One region of the Streptomyces sp. YPW6 genome, then DNA from elsewhere that is predicted to be linked to it. Evidence: predicted binding sites of a transcription regulator. Region 1 holds the regulator's gene; the other holds the start of a gene.
What was found. The regulator HrcA, encoded in region 1, represses chaperone genes, less so after heat shock. The targets are predictions, from matches to a motif close to TTNGCACTCNGNNNNNCNGAGTGCNAA.
Positions count from the first base shown of each region.

Region 2: the regulator HrcA is predicted to act here: its motif matches at 1,341-1,367, upstream of groES (co-chaperone GroES).

Region 1 is NZ_CP076457.1:5,507,565-5,511,771, forward strand. It holds gene KME66_RS24190 (DUF3097 domain-containing protein) at 1-330, opposite strand, end outside; gene KME66_RS24195 (MBL fold metallo-hydrolase) at 564-1,295, opposite strand; gene hrcA (heat-inducible transcriptional repressor HrcA) at 1,460-2,476, shown strand; gene dnaJ (molecular chaperone DnaJ) at 2,477-3,616, shown strand; gene KME66_RS24210 (nitronate monooxygenase) at 3,749-4,207, shown strand, end outside.
Region 2 is NZ_CP076457.1:2,808,268-2,812,474, reverse strand. It holds gene KME66_RS12105 (class I SAM-dependent methyltransferase) at 1-231, opposite strand, end outside; gene KME66_RS12100 (polysaccharide deacetylase family protein) at 341-1,294, shown strand; gene groES (co-chaperone GroES) at 1,524-1,832, shown strand; gene groL (chaperonin GroEL) at 1,930-3,555, shown strand; gene KME66_RS12085 (SDR family oxidoreductase) at 3,758-4,207, opposite strand, start outside.

The DNA.
Region 1 (4,207 bases):
CCGTGCCACCCGGGCCCGCGCGCCGGGCACCGCCACCGAACCGGAGGCCGTACGCGTGGGACGCGCGGGACCTCCGGGACCCGGGCGCACCAGGGTGACGACCTTGCCCTCCAGCAGGAAGCCGCGCGGTTCCATCGGGAACACCCGGTGCTTGCCGAACCGGTCCTCCAGGGTCACCGTCGGCCCCTGGGCCGTCTTCTCGCAGCGGATCACCGCCCCGCAGAAGCCGGTGGCGACCTCCTCCACGACCAGATCGGGTTCGGCGGGCACCTCGGGCACGGGGGCGGACCGCTTCCACGGCGGGGTCAGGTCCGGCTGGTAGCTGCGCATGGCCCGACGATAATCGGCCCGCCGCCGTGAAGAACCTCACGCCGCCCCGAACCCTCACCCCGCCGTGACGCTCCACACGCCGCCGCGATGCTTCTCACCCCGCCGAGGAACCGCCGCCTCGCCGAGACGCTCCTCACGCCGCCGCGCGGGCCCTCGGCACCGCCGCCAGGACGCCGCCCGCCGCGACGGTGCTCATGCCGCCGTGAACGTCCTCGGCACCGCCGCGATGCTCCTCACCCCGCCGCGAACCGCTCCGCCAGCGCCGCCCGTTGCGCCCGGACGAACGCCGCGTCCACCACCGCCCCGTGCCCCGGCACGTACAGCGCGTCCTCGCCGCCCAGCTCCAGCAGCCTCTCCAGCGCGGCGGGCCACCGCGCGGGGACCGCGTCCGTGCCCGCCTGCGGCTCGCCCGACTCCTCGACCAGGTCGCCGCAGAGCACCACCGGGGGCTCGCCCTCCGAGCCCGGCACCAGCACCGCGAGGTCGTGGCCGCTGTGGGCCGGACCCAGACCGGCCAGCAGTACCCGGCGGCCGCCGCCCAGATCGAGCGCCCGCTCGCCGCGCACCTCCTCGTGCGGGACCACCAGCGTGCCGGCCGACCGGGCCGCCTCGTCCTCCGGGACGCCGTGCCGCACGGCGTCCGCGTACAGCCCCTGCTCCCCGTTCCGCAGCAGGGCGGTGAGCCCCGCCGAGCCGTACACCCGGACCCCGGCGAACGCCGCCGCGCCCAGCACATGATCGAAATGGGGATGACTCAGTGCGATATGCGTCACCCTGCGGCCGAGCAGCGCCTCGGCCTGCCGCCGCAGCTCCACGCCCTCGCGCAGCGTCGACCCCGTGTCGAACAGCAGCACCCCCTCCGCCCCGGCGACCAGCGCCACGGTGGCGTCCCAGCCGGGGAGCCGCCGCCGGCCGACGCCGTCGCCCAACCGCTCCCACCCGAAGTCTTCCCAAGCGACGTCCATACCAGGACGCTATCGGCAGCGACCTGCGCGGTCCGGTGGGAGGGCGGCCGGTCGCCCTTGCCCAGGCCCCACCCCACCCCCGTACACTGACGACGGGATTGCTGGCACTCGTACGCACCGAGTGCCAGTCGGAGACCGGAGACAGACAGCTGGAGGTGTGCGCGATGCTCAGCGAACGCAGACTCGAAGTGCTGCGCGCCATCGTCCAGGACTACGTCGGCACCGAGGAGCCCGTCGGTTCCAAGGCGCTGACCGAGCGGCACCGGCTGGGGGTCTCCCCGGCCACCGTCCGCAACGACATGGCGGTGCTGGAGGACGAGGGCTTCATCGCCCAGCCGCACACGAGCGCGGGGCGCATCCCCACCGACAAGGGGTACCGCCTCTTCGTCGACAAGCTCGCGGGCGTCAAGCCGCTCTCCTCGCCCGAGCGCCGGGCCATCCAGAACTTCCTCGACGGCGCGGTCGACCTCGACGACGTGGTCGGGCGGACCGTGCGGCTGCTCGCGCAGCTGACCCGGCAGGTCGCCGTCGTGCAGTACCCCTCGCTGACCCGTTCGACGGTGCGGCACGTGGAGCTGCTGTCGCTCGCCCCCGCCCGGCTGATGCTCGTCCTGATCACGGACACCGGCCGCGTCGAGCAGCGTATGATCGACTGCCCTGCGCCGTTCGGTGAGGCATCGCTCGCGGATCTGCGGGCCCGGCTCAACAGCCGGGTCGTCGGACGCCGCTTCGCGGATGTCCCGCGCCTGGTGCAGGAGCTGCCAGAATCCTTCGACAGCGAGGACCGGGGGACGGTTTCCACGGTTCTTTCCACCCTCCTCGAAACCCTGGTCGAGGAGACGGAGGAGCGGCTGATGATCGGCGGCACCTCCAACCTCACCCGCTTCGGACACGACTTCCCGGTGATGATCCGGCCGGTGCTGGAAGCACTGGAGGAGCAGGTCGTCCTGCTGAAGCTGCTCGGTGAGGCCACGGACTCCGGCATGACCGTACGGATCGGGCACGAGAACGCCCACGAGGGGCTCAACTCCACGTCCGTCGTCGCGGTCGGCTACGGTTCGGGCGACGAGGCAGTCGCCAAACTCGGCGTGGTCGGACCGACCCGCATGGACTACCCCGGAACGATGGGAGCGGTACGCGCAGTGGCACGTTACGTCGGACAGATCCTGGCGGAGTCGTAAGTGGCCACGGACTACTACGCCGTACTCGGCGTGCGCCGCGACGCATCTCAGGACGAGATCAAGAAGGCATTCCGTCGGCTCGCCCGCGAGCTGCACCCGGATGTCAACCCGGACCCGAAGACCCAGGAGCGGTTCAAGGAGATCAACGCCGCTTACGAGGTGCTCGCCGACCCGCAGAAGAAGCAGGTCTACGACCTCGGCGGCGACCCGCTCTCCGGTAACGGCGGCGGCGGTGGCGCGGGCGGTTTCGGAGCCGGCGGCTTCGGCAACTTCTCCGACATCATGGACGCCTTCTTCGGCAACGCCGCGCAGCGCGGGCCCCGTTCGCGGACCCGGCGCGGCCAGGACGCCATGATCCGGCTGGAGATCGACCTCAACGAGGCGGCCTTCGGCACCACCAAGGACATCCAGGTCGACACGGCCGTCGTCTGCAACACCTGCAGCGGCGAGGGCGCGGCCCCCGGCACCTCCGCCCAGACCTGCGACATGTGCCGCGGACGCGGCGAGGTCTCGCAGGTCACCCGGTCCTTCCTTGGCCAGGTCATGACCTCGCGGCCCTGCCCGCAGTGTCAGGGCTTCGGTACGGTCGTGCCCACCCCGTGCCCGGAGTGCGCCGGAGACGGCCGTATCCGCTCGCGGCGGACGCTCACGGTCAAGATCCCGGCCGGCGTCGACAACGGCACCCGCATCCAGCTCGCCGGAGAGGGCGAGGTCGGCCCCGGCGGCGGCCCGGCCGGCGACCTGTACGTGGAGATCCACGAGCTGCCGCACTCCGTCTTCCAACGGCGCGGCGACGACCTGCACTGCACGGTCACCATCCCCATGACGGCAGCGGCCCTCGGCACCAAGTGCCCGCTGGAGACGCTGGACGGCCTGGAGGAGATCGACATCCGGCCCGGCACCCAGTCCGGCCAGTCCGTCCCCCTGCACGGGCGCGGGATCACGCATCTGCGCGGCGGCGGCCGGGGCGACCTGATCGTCCACGTCGAGGTGATCACCCCGTCCAAGCTCGACCCCGAGCAGGAGCGGCTGCTGCGGGAGCTGGCCAAGCTCCGCGGCGAGGAACGACCCCTGGGTCAGTTCCAGCCAGGTCAGCAGGGCCTCTTCTCCCGTCTGAAGGACGCGTTCAACGGCCGCTGAACCGCTTTCCGCCTTTCACCGCACCGCCCGCCGGTTCCTCACCGGCGGGCGGTGCGGCGTTCGGCGGGAGAACCGGTCAGGCCGTCGACTGGCTGATTCGGCCCCGTGGGCGGGACGTGGCACGATGCGCTCATGTCCTCCGCGTTGACCGATCTCTGCCGGTATCCGATCGTGCAGGCCCCCATGGCGGGCGGCGCGTCCGGACCCCAGCTCGCCGGGGCCGTCGCCGAAGCCGGCGGGCTCGGATTCCTGGCCGCCGGGTACAAGACGGCGGACGGGATGTACAACGAGATCAAACAGCTCCGCCGGCTCACCGCCGGCCCGTTCGGCGTCAACCTCTTCATGCCGCAGCCCGCGCTCGCCGACCCCAGCGCCGTCGAGGTCTACCGCCACCAGCTCGCCGGCGAGGCCGCCTGGTACGAGACCCCGCTCGGCGACCCGGACGGCAGCGGCGACGACGCCTACGAGGCGAAGGTCGCGATCCTGCTGGACGATCCGGTCCCGGTCGTCTCCTTCACCTTCGGCTGCCCCACCCGCGACACGCTCGACGCCTTCGCCCGCGCCGGTACGCACACCATCGTCACGGTCACC
Region 2 (4,207 bases), 2.7 Mb from region 1:
GAACTTGGCGACCGCCCGCTGCCGCAACCGGGCCTGGCCCAGGGCCGCCGACACCAGCTCCGCCGGGTGCGTGCGGCGCAGCCGGGTCGCGGTGGCCAGCTCGTCGGCGGGGTCGTGGTCGCGCAGCTCGGCCAGCAGCTGTTCGCCCTCGCGGGAGCGCAGCGCGGCGAAGGCGGCGCGGCCGGGGTCGTCGGACGGGGCGGAGGGGGTCGTTGCGTTCACCCGGTCCATTGTGACCGCTGCGCCGGTGCGGGTCCCTGTGGGCCGCCCGGGGGACCGGGCGGGGCCGCTCGCGGTGTCGGGAGGGCGCACGGGGTGGCGGCTGGCAGGATGCGGCGCCATGCAGCTAGTACGACAAAACGAAAAGTCAGGCGTCAATCGGCTGAGATCGGGCACCGTCGTGCTGGCGGCCCTGCTGGCCGCCGCCGTCGGCTCCGGATGCGCGGCGGAGACGGGCGGCGGCACGGGGGCTCCCGGCGCACCCGCGAAGCCCGCCGCGGACCGGTCGGGCGACGCGTCCCCGCAGGCCGGGCCCGCCCGGCCGCCGGACTCGTACGCCGAGACGGTCCGGAAGAAGCAGGCCGCGCGAGCCGTCGCGGCGAAGAAGTGGCGGCTGGCCAAGACCCCGCTCGCGGCCCCCGAGCCGCCGAGGACCAAGCCGCGCATCACCACCCGCAAGGGCTTCGAGGTCCGGGACGACCAAGGGCTGCCGCCGGTCTTCACGACCGTCCCGACCAAGGAGAAGATCGTCTTCCTGACGATCGACGACGGGGCGGAGAAAGACCCCGAGCTGCTGCGGATGATGAGCGAACTGTCCATCCCCTACAGCGCGTTCGTCAGCGACTACGTCATCAACGACGACTACGGCTACTTCACGAAGATGCAGCGGCGCGGGGTGGCCATCAGCAACCACACCCTCAACCACCGCTATCTGCCCGGCCTCTCCTACGCCGAGCAGAAGCGGGAGATCTGCGGCCAGCAGGAGAAGATCCTCAAGCGCTACGGCAAGCGCCCCACCCTCTTCCGCCCGCCCTACGGCAACTACAACCGCGACACCCTCGTCGTCGCCAAGTCCTGCGGGATCACCGCCGTACCGCTGTGGTCCGCCGAGGCATTCCCCGACCGCATGGAATGGCGCGAGTGGGACCAGGACCTGCACCCCGGCGACATCGTCCTCACCCACTTCCGGGGCAAGGAGGACTGGAAGGGCTCCATGCCCGACATGATCCGCCACGTCATGAAGACCATCACGGACAAGGGGTACGCGGTGGCGAAGCTGGAGGACTACGTCTGATCCGCGCCCTGCCCCGTACCCGCCGGGACGGCACGAGGGTGGTGAATTGGCACTCCGCTTGACCGAGTGCTAATCGCGGTCATAGTCTCGGGTCTGGCACTCCCCCCTGGAGAGTGCCAGCACCACTCTGCGCGACAGGGCAGGTCCGGCACCCGCGACGACGGATCGGTCCGATCGCCACCCACAGACTGTTAAACCCCGTGAGATCTCCGAAGGGGGAGACCGGATCGTGTCGACCACCAGCTCCAAGGTTGCGATCAAGCCGCTCGAGGACCGCATCGTGGTCCAGCCGCTCGACGCCGAGCAGACCACGGCTTCCGGCCTGGTCATTCCGGACACCGCGAAGGAGAAGCCCCAGGAGGGCGTCGTCCTCGCCGTGGGCCCGGGCCGCTTCGAGAACGGCGAGCGGCTTCCGCTCGACGTCAAGACCGGCGACGTCGTCCTGTACAGCAAGTACGGCGGCACCGAGGTGAAGTACAACGGCGAGGAGTACCTCGTCCTTTCGGCCCGCGACGTCCTCGCGATCGTCGAGAAGTAATTCACCCACGTTTGCTTGTGTTCTGCGCCCCTGGCCCCCTGCGAAGTAACTAGCCGGGCGGCGAGGGGCGCAGTTCATTTTGAGAGGGATACAGCCCATGGCGAAGATTCTGAAGTTCGACGAGGACGCCCGTCGCGCCCTTGAGCGCGGCGTCAACAAGCTTGCCGACACGGTCAAGGTGACGATCGGCCCCAAGGGCCGCAACGTCGTCATCGACAAGAAGTTCGGTGCCCCCACCATCACCAACGACGGTGTCACCATCGCGCGCGAGGTCGAGCTCGACGACGCGTACGAGAACCTCGGCGCCCAGCTCGTCAAGGAGGTGGCGACCAAGACCAACGACGTAGCGGGTGACGGCACCACCACCGCGACCGTCCTGGCCCAGGCGCTCGTCCGCGAGGGTCTGCGCAACGTCGCCGCCGGCGCCTCCCCGGCCGCCCTGAAGAAGGGCATCGACGCCGCCGTCAAGGCCGTGTCCGAGGAGCTGCTCGCCACGGCCCGCCCGATCGACGACAAGGCCGACATCGCCGCCGTCGCCGCGCTCTCCGCGCAGGACCCGCAGGTCGGCGAGCTCATCGCGGACGCGATGGACAAGGTCGGCAAGGACGGTGTCATCACCGTCGAGGAGTCCAACACCTTCGGCCTGGACCTGGAGTTCACCGAGGGCATGGCCTTCGACAAGGGCTACCTGTCCCCGTACATGGTGACCGACCAGGAGCGTATGGAGGCCGTCCTCGACGACCCGTACATCCTGATCCACCAGGGCAAGATCGGCGCCATCCAGGAGCTGCTCCCGCTCCTGGAGAAGGTCATCCAGGCCGGTGGCTCCAAGCCGCTCCTGATCATCGCCGAGGACGTCGAGGGCGAGGCGCTCTCCACCCTCGTCGTCAACAAGATCCGCGGCACCTTCAACGCCGTCGCGGTGAAGGCCCCGGGCTTCGGCGACCGCCGCAAGGCCATGCTCGGCGACATCGCCACCCTCACCGGTGCGACCGTCATCGCCGAGGAGGTCGGCCTCAAGCTCGACCAGGCCGGTCTGGACGTGCTCGGCACCGCCCGCCGCGTCACCGTCTCCAAGGACGACACGACCATCGTCGACGGCGGCGGCAACGCCGAGGACGTCAAGGGCCGCGTCAACCAGATCAAGGCCGAGATCGAGGCCACGGACTCCGACTGGGACCGCGAGAAGCTCCAGGAGCGCCTCGCGAAGCTGGCCGGCGGCGTGTGCGTCATCCGCGTCGGCGCCGCCACCGAGGTGGAGCTGAAGGAGAAGAAGCACCGCCTCGAGGACGCCATCTCCGCCACCCGCGCCGCGGTCGAGGAGGGCATCGTCTCCGGCGGTGGCTCCGCCATCGTCCACGCCGTCAAGGTCCTGGAGGGCAACCTCGGCAAGACCGGCGACGAGGCCACCGGTGTCGCGGTCGTCCGCCGCGCCGCCGTCGAGCCGCTGCGCTGGATCGCCGAGAACGCCGGCCTGGAGGGTTACGTCATCACCTCCAAGGTCTCCGAGCTCGACAAGGGCCAGGGCTTCAACGCCGCCACCGGCGAGTACGGCGACCTGGTCAAGGCCGGCGTCATCGACCCGGTCAAGGTCACCCGCTCCGCCCTGGAGAACGCCGCGTCCATCGCCTCGCTGCTGCTCACGACCGAGACCCTGGTCGTCGAGAAGCCGGCCGAGGAGGAGGCCGACGCCGGTCACGGCGGCCACGGCCACTCCCACTAGTACCGCCCGTACCGCTTTCGGTACGCGCTCGTCGGTACACCCGAGGCCCGGTGCCCCCGTCGCGGGGGCACCGGGCCCCGGTGCGTTCCGGGCCGGCCGGTCCGGGCGGATCCCTCAGCCCGGCGGACACGCCCCCAGCAGGATCGGCGGTCCGTCCGTCCCGGCCGCCGCGGCCGCCGTCGGTGCGAGGCGGACGGGCCGCCTACTGCGGACCGTACTTGCGCCCCGTCCGCGAGGTGACCCCGCCGAGCAGCCCCCGCGGCGCGACCTTGACCAGCCCCATCAGCGCCTTGTAGCGCGGGTCCGGGATCGACACCGTCCTTCCCCGCGTCAGATCCGCCAGCGCGGACGCCACCAGCTTGTCCGCGTCGAGCCACATCCAGTTCGGGATGTTGTCCGTGCCCATCCCCGCCCGCTCGTGGAACTCCGTCCGGACGAACCCGGGGCACAGCACCATCATCCGCACCCCCGACCCGGCCAGGTCCCGCGCCGCGCCCTGGGTGAACTGCACGACCCAGGACTTCGACGCCCCGTACGTACCGCGCGGCACGAACGCCGCGACGGACGCCACGTTCACGACCCCGCCCCGGCCCCGCTCCCGCATCCCGGCGACCGCCGCCGAGGTCAGCCGCAGGACGGCCTCGCAGTGCAC